DNA from 3 places in the Chengkuizengella sediminis genome. Region 2 is predicted to be linked to each of the others. Evidence: riboswitches for the same ligand, from Rfam matches in the RefSeq annotation. Region 2 holds a riboswitch; each other region holds the start of a gene.

Region 1 (2,279 bases), on a different contig from region 2:
TGAAAATCAAATTTTGTCCAACTGGGGTATTGAAGGAGAAACATTTGAAATCGATGAGAATGGAAGATTTTATAAAACCAAGGAACAAATCGATCAAGAAACAGAAGAATTTAGGGAATCATTTGGTCTTAAATATTTTGAATACTTTTGGCCTCGTTACGGAACAGGTTCTTCTTTATCAGATGGAAATTCGGTTGCTCCTGGGTCTCAGGCGGAAGTCGTGCAATTAGGATATACAGAAGGTGATTTAAATTTACTCAAGCAATATGGTGTGAGAACCTTCGCAGAGCTGTTCTCAGACACAGATGAGAGACCTTGGTTCCCAGCATGGAGTGTTCAGGTGGAACAAGGTTCACCAGAGCAAATTTTTGGCACAAGATCGGATGAACTTCAGAGGAGATATTTCCCTAAGCTTGTGCTTTCTAACCCTAGTGAATTTGAAGATGTTTGGAATGAATATGTGACAGAATTTAGAAAACTTGATGTTGAGGGTTATGAGAATTTTATGACAGAAGAAATAAAGAAGAAGGTTGATCGCGCAAAAGGAAATTAAATTCATGATAATTGAATTACGATGTCTTTAAATGACATTTTCTACTTGAGACAGCTCTTTTTCAAAAATAGAAAAAGGAAAATATCGATAACTAGTACAAGGAGAGCTAAAAATGATAGAGGCAAAAACATACATTTATAAAAACTCTAGAGTATATCGTAAAAAGTGAATTAATTTTAGAATTTTAAAATCAAATAAGTGAACTTTACCACAGATTTGTTGGAATATAATTCATATAAGTTGGAAATCTTTTTCCTTGTTAAAATAAAAAAACTATAGTAATGTTGTATTTGAATTTAATACCGTAACCACTAGGGGTGCAAATGATATTTGCTGAGAGGGGCATTTAGCCTTAACCCTTGTACCTGATCTAGCTAATACTAGCGTAGGGAAGTGGATGGATGAATTGCAATATCTTAGGTGCAAATTTGTCTTAATCCCACTCTACAGCAGAGTGGTTTTTTTATATTTTAAGGCTTTACTGTTACTGGGGTACTTAAGAAAGGCGGGAAAAGAGATGAAATTTACTGAGCAGATAAGAAAAGAAGCGGATGCTATTTGGCAGGCGAGTTTTAAACATCCATTTGTTAAAGGGATTGCTGACGGAACATTATCACTGGATCGTTTTCGTTATTATGTATTACAAGACTCATATTATTTAAGTCATTTTGCTAGAGTCCAATCCATAGCAGCTTCACAAGCGGATGATTTACATACGGTTAGTCGTATGGCATCCCATGCTATTGGAACGAATGAAGCAGAGTTATCACTTCATAAAGCGTTTTTTGTTCAGTTAGATATAACTGAAGAAGAAAAAGAAAACTTCAAACCAGCACCCACGGCTTATGCATATATATCACATATGTACCGTGCAGCTCATACTGGTCATATCGGAGACACGATTGCTGCTTTGTTGCCATGTTATTGGTTGTACTATGAAATTGGCGAAAAGCTCATAGGTTCAACACCGAAGGAACCTATTTATCAGGAATGGATTGCAACCTATGGTGGAGACTGGTTCCGTGAATTAGTTGAAGAGGTCATTCAGTTAGTGGACAATATCGCTGAAAAAGTAACTGAATCAGATCGAGAACGAATGAAAGAGCACTTTATTTTAAGCAGTCAATATGAGTTGATGTTCTGGGAGATGGCTTATCAAAAAGAGACATGGCCAGTTATCATCGAACAAAACGAATTAGGTTAGATAGTCGAACTACAATTCGGGTAGAATAATATAACTAGGAGATGAATGGAATGAGTAGTAAAGGTTTAAAGTTAACAGATATTTTAGTTACAATAGTCATTGCTGTTGTATTTGGTATTGTTTATAGAGTATGGGGATCAGTTTATGATTTTTTTGCTTTACCTGGATTACATTTAGAACAATTATCTTATGGTATGTGGTATATTGCTGCAACGGTTGCTTTTCTAATTATTCGTAAACCGGGTGTGGCCATCATTGCCGAAATGGCAGCTGCTACTGCTGAAATGGTAATGGCATCACAATATGGGGTAGATACACTGATTTACGGATTTGTTCAAGGTTTGGCTGTAGAGCTAGTACTGCTGGCAACATTATACAAACGCAGCGGTCTGATCGTGATGTCCATTGCTGGTGCCGCAGCAGCAGCTTCATCTTTTATCATCGATTACTTTAAAGGATATCTTGCTGATCTTACGGCTTGGAATTTAACTTTGCAAATTGTATTGAGAGTGATTAGTGGAA
Region 2 (2,279 bases):
ATCTGGTGGAAGAGTAAGCGATGTACAGTTATCAGGAAAATCAAAAGGAATGACCTGCTCATATGGTGGTGGTGGTAAATCTGCATGTTTGTTTTCTATATAAGGAATGTCTACTGGCTCACCTCTTGAATCCGTTTCACTAGCTAAAATTGGAATGATATGTTCCGCTACTTGTCTACCTAATTTTAAACCCTCGTCATTATCGACAGGGAAATGGACGAGTGCATACAAACGAGATAAAGAACATTCTTCACCTAATTCATCTAATCTAGCAGCTTCCCCTGGGAAAAAGTATTTTAGAATTGTAGTAACACATCCTGCTACAGCAGCATGTCCAGACGGATAGGTTGGATGACGTGGTGTACATAATAGGGTAGCAAATTCTTGATCATACTGATCAGGTCTCGCCACTAACCACATAAATTTGTAATACCAGGTAATCATAAATGCATCGTTTGCAGCACTTAATACAGCAGATTCTAATCGTGCAGCATATGGAGCAGTTACTCCATACGTATCTACTAATATATCTAAAACAGGTAACCATTGTTTAGTTGCTACACCTGTTCCCCAATAAGTTGCAACTTGTTTTTTGAATTCATCTAAGTTGTTTGCAGTTTCATATACAGCATCTAATTGTGCACCTCCCCAATCTATAAAATTAGGATGTTTGACCGTGAAATAAATGTGTTCTCCAGTCTGTTTAATCTTAAATTTCTTACCACATCGATCGTAATAATACATGGGCCATGAGCCAGCTAAAGGATCCTCTGGATTAGTTGGTGGGAATTCTTCGCCTGCATAGGGAACTTCATTCCACAATAAATAATTAGGATCAAAGTTTTTACAACATTTACTCATGTTATTTACTCCTTTCTTGTAAGATATAATATTTTATTCTAGTAATATTGGATTCGAAATGATGAAAACGTCTGTTTTTTTATAACAAACACCCATTTTTAATATAAAAATAGATTTATACCTATATCCCAATGTAAGAGAGGTTTACTTAATAGGCTAATAGCGATATATCTAACGTACATTGTGACTTTTCTTGAAAATTGTTAGTTTTTTGGAAAGTTATTGTAATGTGATTCAGTTCATGGTAAGTTAATACTAAGTTAATAAATGCAGGGAGCTTGGAAGACCAGGCTGAGAGGATGGCTATTCTGCTATCGACTGTTGAACCTGATCTGGGTAATGCCAGCGTAGGAAAGATGTCTATTCTTGAATGTTCTGTCATGACTTCTTATATCCTTAAGTAGTCATTTTTTATTGGATTGCAAAGAATAAAATCATGCAAGATTGTATACTCAAGAAAATATACCTTCATATTTTCTTAATGACCACAAAAGAATGATTCCACGATATCTTTTAATTTCACTACTTTTCTAAAATGACAGAAACCTACTATTGGCGAAATTTCTAAAAACCTATTTCAATTTCTACAACTAGAATTGTTCACCTTCTGAACCCATGCATAAGGTAATATTTTTTTATACATTTCTATTAGGAGGTTTCTTATGTCAAATCAAACTAATCAAATTTCTGTCTCCTCATTTCCAGGGAGCAAAAAAGTATATGTTACTGGGTCTAGAGAGGATATCAAAGTGCCAATGCGAGAAATTGCATTGAGCTCAACTACATCAGATTATGGTGAAGAAGTAAATGAACCAGTGAGAGTTTATGATACAAGTGGGCCGTATACCGACTCAGCTTATGATACGGATATTCGTAAAGGTCTGTCATCACTGCGAGGGAATTGGATTAAAGAAAGAAATGATGTAGAAGAATATGATGGGAGAAATATTAAACCTGAAGATAATGGTTATCTAAATGAAGAAGTTATTAAAAACGTGGATGTGTTTCCGGGGTTGAAACGTAAACCTTTACGTGCTAAAACAGGTCAGAATGTGACTCAAATGCATTACGCAAAAAAAGGGTTGGTTACACCAGAAATGGAGTTTATTGCAATCCGTGAAAATGTTTCTCCTGAATTTGTCCGTGACGAAGTGGCAAATGGTCGAGCAATTATTCCATCAAATATTAATCACCCAGAAAGTGAACCGATGATCATTGGACGTAATTTTCATGTGAAAATTAATGCAAATATCGGAAACTCAGCTGTCACTTCATCTATTGAAGAGGAAGTAGAAAAAATGACTTGGGCAACTCGCTGGGGTGCTGATAATATTATGGACTTGTCAACAGGAAAAGACATACATACAACACGTGAATGGATTATTCGAAATTCTCCTGTTCCAATCGGTACAGTCCCA
Region 3 (2,279 bases), on a different contig from region 2:
AGGTAAATCGAAAAGATGAATTAGGTATATTGAGTGAAAGGGTAAATCTATTATCTTTGAATTTAAAAAAGTATCAGCAATCCGAAGAGATGTTAATCAAATCGGAAAAACTATCTGTAGTAGGCCAGTTAGCTGCTGGGGTAGCTCATGAAATTCGAAATCCACTAACTTCTTTAATTGGATTTTTAAACTTAATTAAACATGGCAAGGAAATGAACAAGGAAGTTTTGGAGGTGATGACTTCAGAGCTTCACAGGATCGAATTGATTTTAAGTGAGCTGTTGGTACTTGCTAAACCGCAAGAAATTACATATAAACATAAAAACATACATAACATACTTAAGGATGTACTGACGTTAATTGAAATACAAGCCACACAAAACAATGTGAAAATACAGTTGGACATAGAAGAAAAAGTACCGTTCATTGATTGTGATGAAAACCAATTGAAACAAGTGTTCATTAATTTATTGAAAAATGCAATTGAAGCCATGCCTTCTGGAGGAAATATCTTTATTTTCGTTAAAATGAATGAAGATGAAAAAGTATTGATCAGCATTCAGGATGATGGGTGTGGGATGAATGAGGAAGAAGTATGTAAGTTAGGCGAACCTTTCTTTACGAGTAAGGAAGAAGGAACAGGTTTAGGATTCATGTTAAGTGAAAAGATGATACATAATCATAAGGGAAGCATGCATATTCATAGTATCAAAGATGTAGGAACCAGTGTGGATATTATTTTGCCTTTAACACAAGATTTGGATACATAATCGTCAATAATCGTTCATTGCCTCAACGCAAGTATTCATGTTAAGATATTGAAAGATACACTAGGGGAGCCGATCGGCTGAGATAGAATGAAATTCTGGACCCTTTGTACCTGATCTGGGTTATTCCAGCGTAGGGAAGTGAAGATGAGATGTCATATTTTAAACGAAAAAACATCAATCCACTCTTTACGAATGAAGGAGTGGATTTTTTTATGTCTGGGCGAGAATTGCATGTGATCTCGAATGGGAAGGATTCTTTACAACATTTCGCTGATATTGCGGGACAGATTCATCCCTATGTAACAGCTTTTCATATTCGAGAAAAACAAAAAAGTGCAAAAGAGCTTATGTTAGGTGTATCTTTTTTAAAAAAGAAAGGTGTCCCGCTTTCAAAAATCGTGATCAATGACCGAGTGGATGTAGCCGCTATTAGTCGTGTATCAGGGGTTCATCTGGCTTATCATAGTCTGGATGCTGAATTAGTAAAACAAACCTTTCCGAATCTTAAAGTAGGATGCTCTGTACATTCCTTAGAAGAGGCATTGTCCATGGAACAAAAACAAGTGGATTATGTCTTTTACGGTCATGTATATGAGACGGCTTCAAAACCAGGTTTACCTGGAAGAGGTTTAAATGAACTTGAAACCCTTACACAAAAGTTACAAATTCCTGTTATAGCAATAGGGGGTTTAAAACCTTCTAACATTCAAGAAGTTTTAACAGCAGGAGCTTCAGGTATTGCGGTGATGTCAGGGTTGTTGGAAGCGGAAGATCCTCTTAAGAAAGTAATAAAATATCGACAACTACTAAAGTGATCCGAATGGAGGGGAAGATCATGGTGAATCATTACGATGTTATTGTTGTAGGGGGAGGGGTCATTGGGAGCTCTGTTGCCTACAGCTTAGCAAAACGAGGGTTGAAAGTCGTCATTTTAGAAAAAGAACGACTAGCGTCACAAGCTTCACAAGCCGCCGCAGGCATGTTAGCTGCACAAGCTGAAATGACGGAAGCCGGACCTTTATTCGAACTATCTAGAAAAAGCCGAAATATGTTCCCAAAGTTAGCAGACGAGCTCAAGGATCAGAGTGGAATCGATATCGCATTAACAAATAAAGGCATGTTTAAGATCGCAGTGACAGAGGAGCAAGTGAACGAATACAAGCAAATGATCTCATTCCAACGAAAAGCAGGGGAACAGGTAGAATGGTTCACTAGAGATGAATTACGTGAAAAGGAACCTGCTTTATCTAAGGCAGTGTTAGGTGGATTATATCTTCCAAACGATGGTCATGTGTTAGCACCAGAGTTATCTCTTGCGTTTGCAAAATCAGCTGCAAAACTTGGGGTAATGATACAAGAATATACAGAAGTATTTTCGTTTATCTTAGAAAATGGTAGAGTCAAAGGTGTAAAAACAGATCAAGGTGCACTGCAAAGTGAAAATGTAATTGTGACCACAGGAGCATGGAGCCATCGATTGTTGCGAGAGACTGGAATTGAATCGTCTGA

The links. Region 2 has a riboswitch for thiamine pyrophosphate ahead of thiC (phosphomethylpyrimidine synthase ThiC). Riboswitches for the same ligand answer to the same signal wherever they lie in the genome.
Region 1: linked by a shared signal. The riboswitch ahead of tenA (thiaminase II) and the one ahead of thiC (phosphomethylpyrimidine synthase ThiC) in region 2 are both predicted to bind thiamine pyrophosphate.
Region 3: linked by a shared signal. The riboswitch ahead of tenI (thiazole tautomerase TenI) and the one ahead of thiC (phosphomethylpyrimidine synthase ThiC) in region 2 are both predicted to bind thiamine pyrophosphate.

Annotation. Positions count from the first base shown of each region.
Region 1 covers NZ_SIJC01000004.1:118,635-120,913, reverse strand. Annotated here, with positions in the region: gene EPK97_RS09920 (extracellular solute-binding protein) at 1-553, shown strand, start outside; TPP riboswitch at 857-962, shown strand; gene tenA (thiaminase II) at 1,071-1,757, shown strand; gene EPK97_RS09910 (ECF transporter S component) at 1,808-2,279, shown strand, end outside.
Region 2 covers NZ_SIJC01000009.1:79,573-81,851, forward strand. Annotated here, with positions in the region: gene EPK97_RS16650 (vanadium-dependent haloperoxidase) at 1-861, opposite strand, end outside; TPP riboswitch at 1,122-1,233, shown strand; gene thiC (phosphomethylpyrimidine synthase ThiC) at 1,524-2,279, shown strand, end outside.
Region 3 covers NZ_SIJC01000003.1:388,243-390,521, reverse strand. Annotated here, with positions in the region: gene EPK97_RS08955 (sensor histidine kinase) at 1-770, shown strand, start outside; TPP riboswitch at 823-924, shown strand; gene tenI (thiazole tautomerase TenI) at 983-1,585, shown strand; gene thiO (glycine oxidase ThiO) at 1,606-2,279, shown strand, end outside.